DNA from 2 places in the Paenarthrobacter sp. NPDC089322 genome. Region 2 is predicted to be linked to the other one. Evidence: riboswitches for the same ligand, from Rfam matches in the RefSeq annotation. Region 2 holds a riboswitch; the other holds the start of a gene.
The links. A riboswitch is a leader RNA that binds a small molecule or an ion and turns the genes downstream of it on or off. The one in region 2 is predicted to bind cyclic di-AMP.

Region 1: it holds a riboswitch for cyclic di-AMP, as region 2 does, so the genes downstream of both, AB0N65_RS00135 (hypothetical protein) here and AB0N65_RS06065 (M23 family metallopeptidase) in region 2, are expected to answer to the same signal.

Annotation. Positions count from the first base shown of each region.
Region 1 covers NZ_JBFBGW010000001.1:22,009-29,695, reverse strand. The annotation lists gene AB0N65_RS00140 (aminotransferase class V-fold PLP-dependent enzyme) at 1-789, shown strand, start outside; gene AB0N65_RS00135 (hypothetical protein) at 910-1,737, opposite strand; cyclic di-AMP (ydaO/yuaA leader) riboswitch at 1,741-1,926, opposite strand; gene AB0N65_RS00130 (HAMP domain-containing sensor histidine kinase) at 2,036-3,535, opposite strand; gene AB0N65_RS00125 (response regulator transcription factor) at 3,539-4,279, opposite strand; gene AB0N65_RS00120 (winged helix-turn-helix domain-containing protein) at 4,989-5,855, shown strand; gene AB0N65_RS00115 (histidine phosphatase family protein) at 6,036-6,560, shown strand; gene AB0N65_RS00110 (hypothetical protein) at 6,578-6,889, opposite strand; gene AB0N65_RS00105 (LysR family transcriptional regulator) at 7,001-7,687, opposite strand, start outside.
Region 2 covers NZ_JBFBGW010000004.1:78,308-85,994, forward strand. The annotation lists gene AB0N65_RS06045 (cold-shock protein) at 68-451, shown strand; gene AB0N65_RS06050 (DUF3027 domain-containing protein) at 460-1,122, shown strand; gene serC (phosphoserine transaminase) at 1,206-2,336, opposite strand; gene AB0N65_RS06060 (metal-dependent transcriptional regulator) at 2,642-3,337, shown strand; cyclic di-AMP (ydaO/yuaA leader) riboswitch at 3,575-3,816, shown strand; gene AB0N65_RS06065 (M23 family metallopeptidase) at 3,820-4,650, shown strand; cyclic di-AMP (ydaO/yuaA leader) riboswitch at 4,790-4,958, shown strand; gene AB0N65_RS06070 (C40 family peptidase) at 4,963-5,709, shown strand; gene AB0N65_RS06075 (NlpC/P60 family protein) at 5,811-6,590, shown strand; gene AB0N65_RS06080 (HNH endonuclease) at 6,857-7,357, shown strand; gene AB0N65_RS06085 (NTP transferase domain-containing protein) at 7,400-7,687, shown strand, end outside.

The DNA.
Region 1 (7,687 bases), on a different contig from region 2:
TGCACCCCTGTGGATGTCGACGCACAAGGCCGTATCATCCCGGAGGCGCTGGCAGCGGCGATGGACGCCCAGCCGGGACCCGCCTTGGTGTGTTTGCAGGCCGGCAACATTCACTCGGGCGCGTTCGATCCCGTAGGTCGGGCCACGGAGTTGGCTCACGAGCGGGGCGCCTGGGTGCACGTCGATGGCGCTTTTGGTTTGTGGGCTGCCGTTAGTCCTGAGCTGGGAAAGCACTTGGTTGGTTTGGACACGGCGGATTCCTGGGCAACCGATGCACACAAAACGCTCAACGTCCCTTACGACTCGGGGCTGGCCATCGTGTCGCGACCGGACGTGATGCGCCGCGGTTTCGGAGTCCACGCCAGCTATCTCCCGGCGGACGACCACGGCCCCGGAGATCCGCATGAAAAGGTGCCGGAGCTTTCACGTCGAGCACGCGGCATCCCCGTGTGGGCTGCACTCCGATCATTGGGCACATCCGGCGTCATCGCCATGGTCGACAGGCTGGCTGCAAATGCCCGCGCGTTGGCCGAGGGCCTGGCGGCGATCCCTGGAGTGGAAGTCCTCAATGACGTCGTGTTCACCCAGGTTTCGGTCAGCTTCGGCAGCGACGACCGCACCCGGCGGGTCACTCAGCGCCTCATGGCCGAGGGAACGGTATGGATGTCGGGATCTGCCTGGCATGGCCGCGACATCCTGAGGATCTCCGTGAGCAACTGGTCAACGGACGCCGGAGATGTTGCAGCGTCAATTGCGGCGGTTAGGCACGCCGCGGAGGCGGAGCCTTAAACCGGTTTACGTCAATCAACGCGAAAACCGCGCCGGTTCGCACCGTTCGCATCAGTAACACTGGTGCGAACGGCGGAACCGGCACGGAATTCAAGCCTGGATCGGCTTGGTACCAGTTGCTTAGTACCAGTTGTTGGCCAGGTGGAAGGCGAGGGCTGCCGAGGGGGAGCCGTAGCGTTCCTTGATGTAGTTCAGGCCCCACTTGATCTGCGTCTGGTAGTTCGTCTGCCAGTCGGAGCCAGCCGTTGCCATCTTGCTCGCGGGCAGCGACTGGACGATGCCGTAGGCTCCGCTTGACGGGTTGGTGGCCGTGGTGCGCCAGTTCGATTCCTTTTCCCAGAGCGTGGTCAAGGCGACCATTTCGCTGGCACCCCAGCCGTAGTCGCCGAGGATGCTCAAGGCGTAGGCCTTGGCAGCAGCGGGATCGTCAATTGCCTTGGGGGCAGCGGCAGCTGCCGCGGCTTTTTCAGCGGCGGCGGCAGCAGCGGCGTCGGCGGCTTGCTTGGCGGCGGCTTCAGCGGCTGCCTTCTCTGCTGCGGCGGCCTGTTCTGCAGCAGCCTTTTCAGCGGCTGCCTTCTCAGCGGCAGCCTTTTCGGCGGCGGCCAGAGCGGCGGCTGCCTGATCGGCGGCGGCCCGTTCCGCGGCACCCTTGGCCGCAGCAGCATCCATGGAGGCAGAGATATCAGCCGACTTGTTGCTGAGCTGGGCGTTCGCCTGGGTCTCGGCAGCCTGGCTCATTTCCGGGAGGTTGAATGCGGCGTTGGCGGCCGTACCCAGTGACGCAACACCCAGTGCGGCGGCGACCACACCGGCCACGACGGACATACGCTGACCCGTCTTTCCGCGGCGGGCGGCGTCCTTCAGGACGGACTGCGACTTGGTCAGGGGAGCGGTGTGTTCGTCACGGTGACGCGCGGAAGGGCGCGTCTGATCGTTAAATTCAGACATGTGTGATTACCTCTCAGCGCCTGCGGAGTTAGCTGTCGGGTTCGGATGAGGTCATCCGGCCGCGCGCGTAGCAGCGGCTTCACCCCAAGGGCCAGGAAAATGCCTGGGCCCGGAGACTCTGGGTCCCCCGTCTCTGCCTCGAATGAGAACGGAACTCCGGGAAGTGGCAGAGCTCGGCGCATCCCGGGTGCGGGCCAGGTTGGGGCGACCCACCCTTTCGACGGTACAGGACGATTCGGCTTAAGTCACATTTGGGTAACAGAGATCACGACGACGGTGCGTCGCCTTGCTCGTTTCGTTACACGTATTCGGTGGCCACTGTGGGAAGTCGAAGAGTGAACTCCGTGCGCCCCGGCCTGGACGTGACTTCGACGCTGCCGCCGTGGGCTTGCACGATGGATTCAACAATGGACAAGCCCAAGCCGGAGGTTCCTTCCGAGCCCGATCTGGCAGCGTCGGCCCGGGCAAACCGGGAGAAAATGCGCCTTTGGAAATCGACAGGAATTCCCGGCCCATTGTCCATCACGGTGACCACAGCGTTGCCGTCAGCCGAGAGCGTCACGCCGGTAACCACTGTCGTCCCTGGATCTGTGTGTTTCCTGGCATTTGACAGCAAGTTCGCCAGCACCTGGTGTAGTTGGGTCGCGTCGCCGCGCACGATGATGGGCTCGTCTGGTAGTTGGAGCTTCCATATGTGGTCCGGGGCCATGACTTTCTCGTCGCTGACGGTTTCTATGACGAGTTGGGTCAGGTCTACGTCCGTAACCTTCAGCGGCTGGCCTTCGTCCAGCCTCGCCAGCAACAAGAGGTCCTCCACGAGCGTGGTCATGCGCTCGGACTGGCTCTGCACGCGCGCCAGCGACTTTCGGCCATCCTCCGTAAAGTTCTCTGTCATGCGCAGGAGTTCGGTGTAGCCCCGGATGGCGGTGAGCGGTGTCCGAAGTTCGTGGGATGCATCCGCTACGAATTGCCGCACTTTGGTCTCACTTTCCTGGCGGGCCTCCAGGGCACTGGCAACGTTATTGAGCATCTGGTTCAGGGCATGGCCAACGCTGCCCACCTCGGTTCCGGGGTGGGAGGCCGACGGCGGTACGCGCACCGCCAGTGCCACCTCACCGGCGTCGAGGGGGAGCCGCGAAACCTTGGTGGCCACTTCGGAGAGCTGCTCCAGGGGCCGCATGGTCCTGCGGATGATTACGGTACCTGCGAGGCCGATCAGCACAAGGCCTCCGAGCGAAACGATCACCATGGTCCACACGAGGGAAGCTTCGGCGCTTTGTTTGTCCGCGAGCGGCAGTCCCGTGACAATCACGTCCCCGTAAGCGGTTTCGACTGCTACGAGGCGGTAGTCGCCGTTGGAGAGCGAGCGGTCCACAGGGCCCGTGCCTTTAGGAAGCGCAAGGAGCACCTGCTGGTCCTCCTCCGAGAGGGAGACACGGTTGCCCTTGGCATCGATGAGCCCCGAACTGCTGACGGCGGAACCGTTCATGCGCGCATTGAGCGTCCCCGCGGCTTGGCCCCGGGCTTCCAATGGATCCGGCCTTCCGGACGGTGACGAGGGAAAGCTCGACGGCGGCCTGCCGAAGGATGCGGCGCGGTCCGACGCCTGTGCCAACTGACGGTCAAGCCGCCTGTTGAAAACCATGTCCATGGCGGCGTAACTGACTACTCCAATGGCACTGCAAATGGCCACCAGCAAGGCCATGGCCACCAGGACGAGGCGTGTCCGCAGGTGCCAGGTGGAGGGCTTGAGCCAACTCCGTTTGGTGGTCCTTGCGACTCCTGAAAGTGTGGCCAAGGGTTAGTCCGCAGGCTTGATGACGTACCCGGCACCACGAATTGTGTGGATCATCGGAGGATGCTTGGCTTCGATTTTCTTCCGCAGGTAGGAGATGTAAAGCTCCACGATGTTGGCCTGGCCGCCGAAGTCGTAATCCCAGACGCGGTCCAGGATCTGGGCTTTGCTGACCACGCGCTTGGGGTTTTCCATAAGGTAGCGCAGGAGTTCGAACTGTGTCGCGGTAAGTTGTATGTCGTCCCCGGCCCGGGTCACTTCCCTGGTGTCCACGTTCAGGGTCAGGTCCCCAACCACCAGTTCCGCCGTGTCCATTGCGGCGACGCCCGAACGCTGGACAAGGCGGTGCAGTCGAAGCAGGACTTCTTCCATGCTGAACGGCTTTGTGACGTAGTCGTCGCCGCCGGCCGCCAAACCCACAATGCGGTCCTGGACGGCATCCTTGGCAGTCAGGAACAGGGCGGGAACTTCCGGAGCGAACGCCCGGACCCGGTTAAGGACTTCGACGCCGTCGAACCCGGGGATCATGACGTCCAGGACGAGCACGTCGGGCCGAAATTCCTTTGCGATCTTCACAGCCTCCGGTCCGTCTGCAGCGACGGCGACCGACCAGCCTGCCATGCGCAGCCCCATGCTCATGAGCTCTGCAAGGCTGGGTTCGTCATCCACCACCAACGCACGGATGGGCGATCCATCCGGGTGGGAAAGTTGCGGAAGGTTGTTCGTCATGGAGTGCGAGGAGGCCATGTGACAACTCTCCGATCTGCTGGTTTGCCAGCGCTTTGCCCGTCCTGTGAGGAAGCTGTGAGATCAACACTAGCGAGGTGCATGCGAGGAGACACGTGCGCGTGCGGGCATTCGTGGGCAGGGGCTTCATAGGCGTCGATCCGGCGGCACCCAGGTGGGTCCTTCGGAAAATCCCTGACGGCTAGCAGATTGATGGCCTGAAAATCGACATCGCGTCGAGTTGCGACTAGACAGCAAGTGTTTCAGATTTTGAGATTTTGCAGCGTTCCAGAGCTCGAAAATCTCGAAGGGCATAATGGACCATCGGCCGAAGAAAATTCACTGGAAGTCGAATATTTCTTCATCTGCCCGAATGAAACGGCATTCATTTTAGGTACCCACTGAATTGTGATCTGCAGCACAATACTCGCTTTTGTCTCAAAATGTGGACGCTTTGGCGCTTTGTTACTTGCGTGTTCGCATTGTTACGTTGCACACTTCCAATGTGAACAAGAACTCAACAGCACCTGCAGCCGCAGCAATCTGGTCCAGCGCACCCGCTGGCGACGAGACCCGCTGTTGTCGAATGCAAGCCTAACTTTCCACCCCAAGAAGTTTCAGGCATTCGCCCCCAGGCCCAACGTTGGGCGCCCCTCCCCAGACTCATTGCGGGGACAAACCAGCATTCGAAGCCGCGATGACGGCTATTCACTTTTGAGGTAAGCACTCCATGTCAGTTGCATCCGGATACGTCCACATCTCCGTCCGAAACGCCAACAAGGCCGCTTCAAACGCAGGGCTCCGGCCTGGTTTCGGAAACCGGTCCGGCTACGCTCCGGCCACGCCGGGCGGCGCCCAGCAGGCTCCCGGCTATGTGCCCCAGGGCTACAACCCCAACTCCTACGGTCAGTTGCGGGCAGTGCCAACCAATGACCCCGCACCCATCACGGCGCCCACCCCCGTCGTTGCCCAGTCGGACCGACTCCGCCCTGTCGCCAACGACAACGTGGCCCGCGGTTTTGTGCTCTACATGGGGATCGACGAGGAAACTGCGGCAGCCGCAGGGACCTCCATCGCCAAGCTTGCCCAGGAAATCCGGGCGTATGCCCAGTCCCTCGTGACTGGCGCCGAAAGCTACGCAGCCGTCGCAGTGGCGCCGGCCGGGGCACCCGGGTCCGCGCTCGACGTCGTGCGTTCCACTTTCGGCGACCCCACGGTTGCCGCCCGCCAGCGCACCGAGGCCGCTCGTCCGGCGCCGCAGCAGGAAGCGCGGCCGTCCGGCGTCCTCATCGACCTCGCACGCCGTGAGGTGCACCTTGACGGTGAGTCGTTGAACCTGACGTTCAAGGAGTTCGAACTCCTCAACTACCTCGTCGAAAACGGCACGCGTACCGTGGGCCGTGACGAACTTCTCGAAGGCCTGTGGCGTAACGCCGAGGAGGTGCCGAACGAGCGCACCATCGACGTCCACATCCGCCGCCTCCGCTCCAAGCTGGGCCGCTTGGCCAACACGGTCCGCACTGTCCGTGGCCAGGGCTACCGCTTCTACGAGCACCCCGAGGTTATCGTCTGGGCCGCTCCGGAATACTCGATCTAAGCTACTGCTCCGCCGAGAGGCGGCACCTCCCTCTGCGCCTGCGCTCGTTCCTCACGCAACAACGGCGCTTTCGGGAGGTGCCGCCTCTCGTCTTCCGTGCCTGCCAAGCATGTGCCTCCGCGGCTGAGGGGCCGTGGTTCTCCTGTGCTGCGATGGCCTCCGCGGCTATAGGGTTGAGGGATGAGTGACCATCACCTTAAGCGCCTTGTGATCATGCGGCATGCGAAGGCTGACTGGCCTGTGGGTGTCCCGGACCATGAGCGGCCCTTGGAGGAGCGCGGACACCGCGAGGCGCCGCTGGCCGGCAAGTGGCTGGTGAAGCACAAGATCGTACCGGACTTCATTCTCTGCTCTTCTGCATTGAGGACGCGGCAGACCTGCACTTGGGTGTGCGACGAGCTCGGGGAGAAGGCCCCTACGCCGAAACTCGAGGATGGGCTGTACGCCGCGTCCGCGAAGCGCATGCTGGCCGTCATCAACCACGTCCCGGACACGGTTACCACGCTGATGGTCATCTCGCACATGCCCGGAGTGCAGGACCTCGCAATGCACCTGGCGTCCCGCGACTCGGATCATGACGCCTATATGGATGCTGCCACGCGTTACCCAACGAGTGCGTTGACGGTAATGGAGACAGAGAAGCCTTGGGCTGAACTGGATGGGCAGGACGCGCGCTTGATCCGCTTCAAGGTGCCGCGCCACTAGGTGCTTATGCCGTCCCCTCAGGACGCCAACTGCGGCATGCACATGCAACGGATTTCGAAGACCGGCAGGCCAGCAGCTTCCTCGCCGTGCCCCGTTGCCACCAGATACTCGCCGTCGAACATGTACACGGGCAATTGCGGTGCCAGGTGCTCGTTGTACCTGCTGGGGTAAACCCACTGCCCGCGGATATCGAATGCCGGCAGTGCATAAGTGTCGCGGCGGTTGTGGGCACTCGGAAACAGTTCGTCGTCCACCATGTGGTAACTTGCCAGGCCGTACATGTGGTGAAGGTTCATGTCGGTGGGAAAGAGAATCGCTTCAACTGCCAAGGCCCCTCCAAGTGGTCAGCTGCCGACGCTTCGGACGCGTGAGCAGGTTAGGTAAGGTTAAGCTAACCTAAGCAGACCGAGGGTGTCGAATGTTCCCCCGTGTGACGCTCATCAACCCTGCAGCCGAAGCTCCTGCTGCTCCGCTACCTCACGCAGGAGGCGGACGGTGTGCCGGATGTTGGGACTCGCGGTCATGGTCTTGCGGTAGACGATTCCGACGGCGCGCTGTTGCGGGGGATTCACCACGGGAACTGCTACCACGTTGGCGGGCAATGCTGGCCGGCCCAGGCGCGGAACCAGCGCGATGGTCACATCTTGCTCCACCATGGCGACATGCGTGGAGAAGTCGGGATCGTAGACCCGGATGTCCGGCACGCGGCCGAGCCCGGCGAAAATCTGCAGGAGGGCTTCGTTGCAAATGGCGCCCGCCGGGGTGCTGACCCAGGTTTCGTCCAGCAGGTCTTGAGGTTCGACGGCGGTTCTCGCGGCGAGCGGGTGGGTGCTGTTGAGCAGCACATCGGCTTGGTCGAGGCACAGGTCCTCAAGGGTGAGGTTCTCAGGGATCACCAGCGGTACCGAGTTCCAGTTGTGGACCACTGCGAGTTCGGCCTCTCCGGAAGTTACACGCTGTACCGCTTCGCGTGGATCCTCTGCGAGCACGCTGACTTTCAACGTGGACTCCCCGGCTGCAATACGGCCGAGCATCGGACCCACCAGGCCGCGGCATGCTGTGGAGAACGCCACGACCCGGAGAAGCCCGGACGGTTTTTCGGGGTCGGCCAGCAGTGTCGCCTGCAG
Region 2 (7,687 bases):
AGAACCCTGTGGATGCGGTGCCGGCTCGACGTGTCTCGCAAAGCAAGAAACGAAGAAGGTTGATTACGTGCCCACCGGCAAGGTCAAGTGGTATGACAAGGAAAAAGGCTTCGGATTCCTCGCGGCCGAAGACGGCCAGGAAGTTTTCCTGCCCAAAACGTCCCTGCCTGCGGGCGTGACGGAGCTCAAGGCCGGAACGCGCGTGGAGTTCGGTGTGGCGGACGGCCGCCGTGGCGCCCAGGCGCTTGGCCTGCGGGTCCTCGACAAGACGCCGTCCATCGCGAAGGCGAAGCGGATGAACGCCAAGGACCTCGCACCGTTGGTGCAGGACCTCGTGACCGTGCTGGACAACCTGTCCGGAACGTTGTCTTCGGGTAAGTACCCGGAAGGCAACAAGGCCAAGGCCATCGGTATGGCACTGCGCAAGGTTGCCGACGAGCTGGAAGCCTAGGACCCGCCATGACGTCGGAATCCGTACCGGATACCCAGGCCGGAGGGGACGCGCAGGCCAGCCCTGAGGCCCGCCCTGCCGCTGGCCAGGCTCCTGGGAACGCGGCTCCTGAAAACGCGGCTCCTGGCGAGGTGTCCCCCGGCAACGGGGCCTCCCCGCGGAAGCCTGTAGCGGCGAAGCCGCGCGCCGGCGTACCGGTGTGGCGCACAGGCAAGCCTGACGCGTTCCTCGCTTCCGCCGTCGACGTCGCCAGGGAAGCGGTGCAGTCCATTGCCAACCAGGGCGAGGTGGGGCAGCACATCGCGGCCAAGTCGGAGGGTGACCGTGTGGTCACCCACCTGTTTGAGTCGAAGCTTGCAGGTTACGGTGGCTGGCAGTGGTATGCCGTCGTCACCCGGAACTCCCGGTCCAAAGTGGTCACGGTCAGTGAGCTTGGCCTGCTGCCCTCGGAAGACTCCATCCTTGCGCCGGAATGGGTGCCGTGGGCAAAGCGCGTCCGCCCGGAAGACGAGACCCCTCTTGTGGAAGAAACGGTTGAGGAAGTCTCAGAGGAGTCAGTGCAGGCCGAGGAGGACGACGCCGCCGAAGCAAGCGATGAGGCCGATGACGATGACAGCGGCGAAGAGGCCGATACCTCAGCCGAAGACGCGGACGAAGCAGAATCTGAATAAGACGTAGGTAAAAAGAGGCGGCGCCGTCCCGGACATTCGGGACGGCGCCGCCTCTTTGTGCTTCTGGGTGCCTGTGCCGGGAGCTACTTCTGCAGTTCGCCCACGACGTAGTCGATGCTGGCCAGGAGCGCCGAGACATCATCCGGCTCGATGGCCACGAACGTTGCGATGCGCAGCTGGTTTCGTCCCAGCTTGCGGTACGGCTCGGTGTCCACCACGCCGTTGGCCCGCAGGACTTTGGCGATAGCCGAAGCGTCAATGGACTCGTCGAAGTCGATGGTGGCTATGACGTTGGAACGCTCTTCCGCGTTGGTCACGAACGGGGTGGCGTACTCGGACGCCTCTGCCCAGGAGTAGACGCGGCTTGCGGAGTCCGCAGTGCGCTTGCTGGCGAAGTCCAGGCCTCCGTTGTTGTTGAGCCACTGCACCTGGGCGTCCAGGGTGACCAGCGTGGACAACGAAGGCGTGTTGTAGGTCTGGTTCAGCTTCGAGTTGTCAATGGCGGTCTGGAGGTCCAGGAAGTCCGGGATCCAACGGCCGCTTGCCTTGATCCGGGCGGCGCGCTCCAACGCGGCGGGGGAGAAGAGGCCAAGCCACAGTCCGCCGTCGGAAGCGAAATTCTTCTGCGGCGCGAAGTAGTAGACATCCGACTCGGCAACGTCAACGTCCAGTCCGCCCGCCGCGGAGGTGGCGTCCACCAAGACCAGTGAACCTTCGTCAGCGCCGGGGACGCGCTTGACAGGGGCAGCCACACCCGTTGACGTCTCGTTTTGCGGCCACGCGTAAACATCCACTCCGGCCTCGGCCTTGGGGGCGGGGCGGGTGCCCGGCTCGGACTTGATGATGGAAGACTCCGCCAGGAACGGTGCCTTATTGGTGGCTGAAGCGAACTTGGAGCCGAACTCGCCGAAGGAGAGGTGCTGGGCTTTCTCCTCGACGAGGCCGAACGCGGCCACGTCCCAGAAAGCGGTGGAGCCACCGACGCCAAGGATTACCTCGTAGCCCTCGGGTGCCCGGAAGAACCTGCTGAGTCCCTCGCGCACCGAGCCCACAAGGTTCTTAACCGGGGCCTGGCGATGGGACGTGCCCAGGATGGTGGCGGACGCGGCAGAGAGTGCCTCGATCTGCTCCGGGCGGACCTTGGACGGTCCTGCGCCGAAGCGTCCGTCCTTGGGCAGCAAGTCGGCGGGAATGGTGATGCTGTTGTCGCTCACGTGTGGCTCCAATGGGTATGGGTTAGAGAGGGGTCGTGGCAGGTGGCAACGGCTGCCCCTTCGACTCCCCAATTCTGCCTGACACGGCACGCGGGCAGTAACCCGCACCTGTCATAGTCCGCCACGTGGGACGAAGGGGCTGTGCGCGGGGGGGCCTTGTGCGCGAAAAAATTATCAAGAGTAATTCCAAATAAGCTAGGCTTGGATTGGCGTTCTTGAGGCGACGGTTGCACACCATCCGCCTTGGCCCGAACGCGGTACGGTGGAGATTACGCAAGAACTGCGTTCGAGGAGAGCTGAGCTGGATGACGGATCTGATCGATACCACTGAGATGTATCTTCGGACCATTTTGGAGCTTGAGGAAGAGAACATCGTGGCTCTTCGCGCACGCATCGCGGAGCGCCTGCGCCACTCCGGTCCCACGGTCTCGCAGACCATCGGACGCATGGAGCGTGACGGCCTGGTGGTGGTTTCCAATGACCGCCATCTCGAATTGACGGAAGTCGGCCGGAAGCGTGCCACAGAGGTCATGCGTAAGCACCGCCTCGCCGAGAGGCTCCTGGCTGATGTCATCGGACTCGACTGGGCTTATGTCCACGATGAAGCCTGCCGGTGGGAGCACGTGATGAGTGAGCGCGTGGAGCGAAGGCTCTATGAGTTGCTTGAACACCCTACGGAGTCTCCTTATGGGAACCCCATCCCGGGCCTTGAAGCCCTCGGTGGATTGGCCGACCAGGCTTTCGCGCGCTCGGACGTCAACCTCCTGCACGCCATGGACGGCTACGCCGCTGATTCACGCGTTGTTGTGAGCCGCCTCGCCGAACCCATTCAGGTGGAGCCTGAGCTCCTTACCCAGCTTGACGAGGGCGGAATCCGCCCGGGTGCGGCCGTGTCTCTGGAACGCGTGGGGGAGTACATCTCCGTCCGCGTACCTGGCATCGAAGGAGCCCTGGAGCTCCCGCCCGAGGTGGCAGCCCACGTCTTCGTTGCCGTCAGCTGACAGCCAGCCCGCAAGCCTTACCGCAGGACGCTCTTCCCGAAGGAAGGGCGTCCTGCGGCTTTGCGGTGCCGGCGTGTCGGATCTCACTTTCAAGCCGATGGCCTCCGTGTGACCTGCGGTTTTCGGTAAATGATGATAAGGGCCCCTCGCGGACCCGACGTTTTGGTAGATAACGAATTTATTACTGCGGCCTTTAATCCCCTATAGTTATCTACTAGCGCTGATACCAAAGCGTTACCTGATCTGGAGCCGAGCTCTGCCAGCAGATCAGGTGTGTCATCCACCACTGGCAGAGGCGGGGGAACCACAAGCGGCTGCCTAAAGAAGCAGCCTTGGGGTGAAGTCCGCAGCAGAAGTGCCTACTAACGCAAGTCCTTCCCGGGATACCTGTGTGCCGTGTGCGCTTCGTGCGGGCCGGGTCTTTGAACTCTCTGATCCGAATCCGACAGCTAACTTCGCAGGCTTTCCAGAGAGGACAGAGTTTGACATCGCAGAACGTCAGGGGTCGCCGCCGTGCGTCCGGCCCCGCTGCTGAGCTGCGGCCAGCCCGCGTCGTAACGGAGATCCGGCCCCGCGACACCCAGCGCCAGGTGCGCCGCCGTAAGAGCCCGATGCGCCAGGTAGCCGACTTCGCCGCAGCCAGTGGCGTCGGGCAGAAAGCCGGCGTTGCGCTCGCTGCCACCGGCCTTGCCTTGACTGTCGGCCTGCCGGCCACGAGCCCCGTCATGGCCACCTCGGAATCCGGTCAGACTGAGGCAGCCTTGACCGTTCCCGGCGGCAGCCAGCCGGAAGTTTCAGCAGCTGCATCAGCCAAAATCGACTTCAGCCGCGCTGCCGTAGCCACCGCTGCCGACCCCGACGGCAAGCTCAAGCAGCTGTTGAGCGCCCAGTCCGCGGAAAGCATCCAGCGTGCTTCGTCCGTGGGCAGCCTTGGCAGCCCCTTGGACACGCTCAGCACGGCTTCACCCTTCGGGTATCGAATCAGCCCCCTCACGGGTGGTGCCGGCGACTTCCACCGGGGCCAGGACTTCGTGGCCCAGTGCGGTACCGCGGTGCACGCCGCCGCTGCCGGCAAGGTCACTTTCGCGGGATGGCATGAGTACGGTGGAGGGAACCGCGTGGTGGTGGACCACGGCAACGGGCTTGAAACCACCTACAACCACCTTTCCTCCTTCACCGTCAAGGTCGGTCAGACCGTCAGCCGTGGCGACACTGTTGCCTTGAGCGGCACTACTGGTGCTTCCACGGGTTGCCACCTCCACTTCGAGGTACAGGTCAACGGCGAAGTCGTGGACCCCATGAGCTGGCTCTAAGCAAATTTGATGGTCACCTCTCGCATTGATGACACGCCCCGTGACCTGAATGTGACATTCGCAAACTTCTGTTGTACCGTCTAAAGCGCATCGGCTTTTTAGGGGGCCGATGCACTTGAGTGGATTGCCTAGCTCTGCCACCACTCAAGGTCCGTTCGCATAATTCGTCTGGCAGGGGCGGGGGAACCACTTCTGGCCTTCTTCGGAAGGCCTTGGGGTTAAGTCGCAAAGTTTCCTTGGAAGCCGCGTGGCCGGATGACTCCCATCCGAATCCGACAGCTCACCTCGTAGGCATTGGGAGAGGCTACCTTCGTGTCATCACGCACTACCCCTGCGCGCCATCGCGCCGAAACGGTTCGTACGAACCCGCTGAACTCGCTTTCCAAAGCCGTTCACAGCAATGCTGGCACCGTAGGCCGCCAAGCCGCCGTTCTGGCTGCAGCCTCTGGACTCGTTCTCAGCGTCGGACTCCCGGCCCAAGCGGCTGACACCGATGTTTCCACGACGGAAGCCTCCGGCGCCCAGCAGCTGGTTGCCACCGCAGTCGTTACCGCGGAACCCACCGCAAGCGTTTCCTTCGAGAGTCCCGTCGTGGTAACCAAGGAAGCCCCCAAGGTCCAGCGTGCCTCCCAACGCACACAGACCGGTGGCGCCCAGGGCGCGGCCAACCAGGCGAACGGCGCCGTGACTGCCCAGTCGTCCAAAACCAAGGATTCTGCCTCCAGCGCAGCGGCGTCCGGTCTTGCCGCCATCGCCTACACCGGCATCGGCCACCCCTACGTCTGGGGCGGTACTTCCCCCAACGGCTGGGACTGCTCCGGATTCACCCAGTGGGTCTACGCGCAGGCCGGCATCAGCATTCCCCGCGTCAACGCCTGGACGGCTATGACTCCCACCAGCACACCCGCTCCCGGCGACCTCGTCATGCAGAACGGCGGGGCCCACGTGGGTATCTACGTCGGCAACGGCATGATGATCAGCGCGCTGAACCCGAGCCAGGGAACGCTGCTTCATTCCGTGGCATCCACCGGCTCGTCCTCCTTCTACACCCTCCGCTAGAAAACATCCCGTTCGGGGCAGGCCAGCATGCCCCCCAAGTGCTGGTCGGCCCATGACCCGCGCCGTCCCCAACCGTGCGCGGACACGAAAAGAGAGTCATCATGACCAGTGCCAACAAAGTTGCACGGCATCGCGCTGAGGCCCCCAAGACCAGCTCCCTCGCCGTGATCGCCAAAGCTGTCAGCGACAACGCCGGTGGCGTTGGCCGCCAGGCTGCAGTCATTGCCGCTGCCTCGGGCCTGGTCCTGACCAGCGGCGTCGCTGCCAACGCGGCGGACACCAACGTCCAGCGTGAATCGACGGCCACGTCCACGCTCGACGTCCAGGCAGTTTCCCAGGCCACCATCGCTGCCGATTCCACTGTGGCGATCTCTTACGAGAGCCCGGTTGTTACCACGGTGGAGGCTCCGGCTCCCGTGGAAGAGAAGGCGCCTGCCAAGGCTGAAGCCCCGGCTGCAACGGCAGGCTCCGCTGCCACGCAGTCCGGTACCGCCAAACTCGCTGTCACCAACGAGGCACCTTCGGCGAAAGCTCCGGCGGCTTCCAGCGGCTTGGGCGCAGCCATTGCCGCAGCGGCCTACGCCCAATTGGGTGTGACCCAGGATTGCACCATGTTGGTAACCAACTCCCTGGCGGCCGTCGGTATCAACTTCCACGACTGGCCGGCCGGTTACCTCTCGCTGGGCCGCACCGTCAGTGCAGCCGAAGCCCAGCCCGGCGACCTCCTCTACTACGCCAACGGCGGCTACGGCGGACTTGCCCACATCGCCGTGTACGTCGGCAACGGTATGGCAGTGCATGGCGGATGGAACGGATCCACCACGGCATTGTTCAGCGCCAACGTTGGCGGCGGCCCCGTATACATCCGGGTCAACGGCTAAACCCAAGCTCCAGGAAACACCCCGCAGGCTCTTGCCGGCGGGGTGTTCCCCTTTAAAAGCTTTGCTTGGTGCGCCCCACCGCCAGCCACCTTCCTGCAAGGTGTCCCGCACGTGAACTTTGGCGGACACTGCCAGCTAATCGACAGAATAATTCGTTGATATGGCATATAAGTGTTTACCCTTATCTTGTCGATCCACAGCCCGTACAAGCAGAGGGCAGCCGGCCCTCGTGCCCCTGACGGGTGCGGCCGTGAAGAGGTACGTGCATGCGCACACTCGTTCTGAATGCTGGATATGAACCGCTGGCGGTTGTGACCTTCCGCCGGGCACTGGTCCTTGTGCTGACTGGAAAAGCTAGCGTAGTGGCCGAAGGCGACGAGCCTGTCGTCGGGCCGCAGGAGATTCTCGGACGACCCTCCGTGATTCTTCTCAACCGCTACATCCGTCCGCGGTACAACAGGATCACTGCCGTGAGCCGCCGCGGAGTTCTCCGCCGCGACGGCCACCGCTGCGCCTACTGCGGTAAAACAGCCCACACCATAGACCACGTCCACCCCAAGTCCAGGGGCGGCGCGGATTCCTGGGAAAACCTGGTTGCGGCGTGCTTGAAATGCAATAACGCCAAGAGCGACCAGACCCTCGCCGAGATGGGTTGGAAACTTCGTTTCACGCCCGGCGTGCCCACTGGAACCATGTGGCAGATCAAAGAACTCGAGAAACCTGCGCCGGACTGGGACCCGTTCCTGTTGCCGGAATCCGCCGCCTGATCGATTTCTGTTGAACGCCGTCCGTCCCGGTAGTCTGGGCGGATGGAATTCAACGCCGTGATACTGGCGGGTGGCAGGGCCACCCGTCTCGGCGGCGTGCCCAAGCCCGGTTTGAAGTACGACGGCGGTACCCTCCTTTCGCGTACACTGCAGGCTGTTCGGGGTGCTTCTTCAGTAGTTGTGGTAGGCCCGGACGGCCACGCTTTGCCACACGGTGTTCTGTCCGCGCGTGAAGAACCTGCTTTTGCCGGCCCTGCGGCGGCGATCGCTGCCGGCTTGGCGGCGCTGCGCAAGAGTGGAGACGCGTCGCCGTGGACGCTTGTCCTGGCG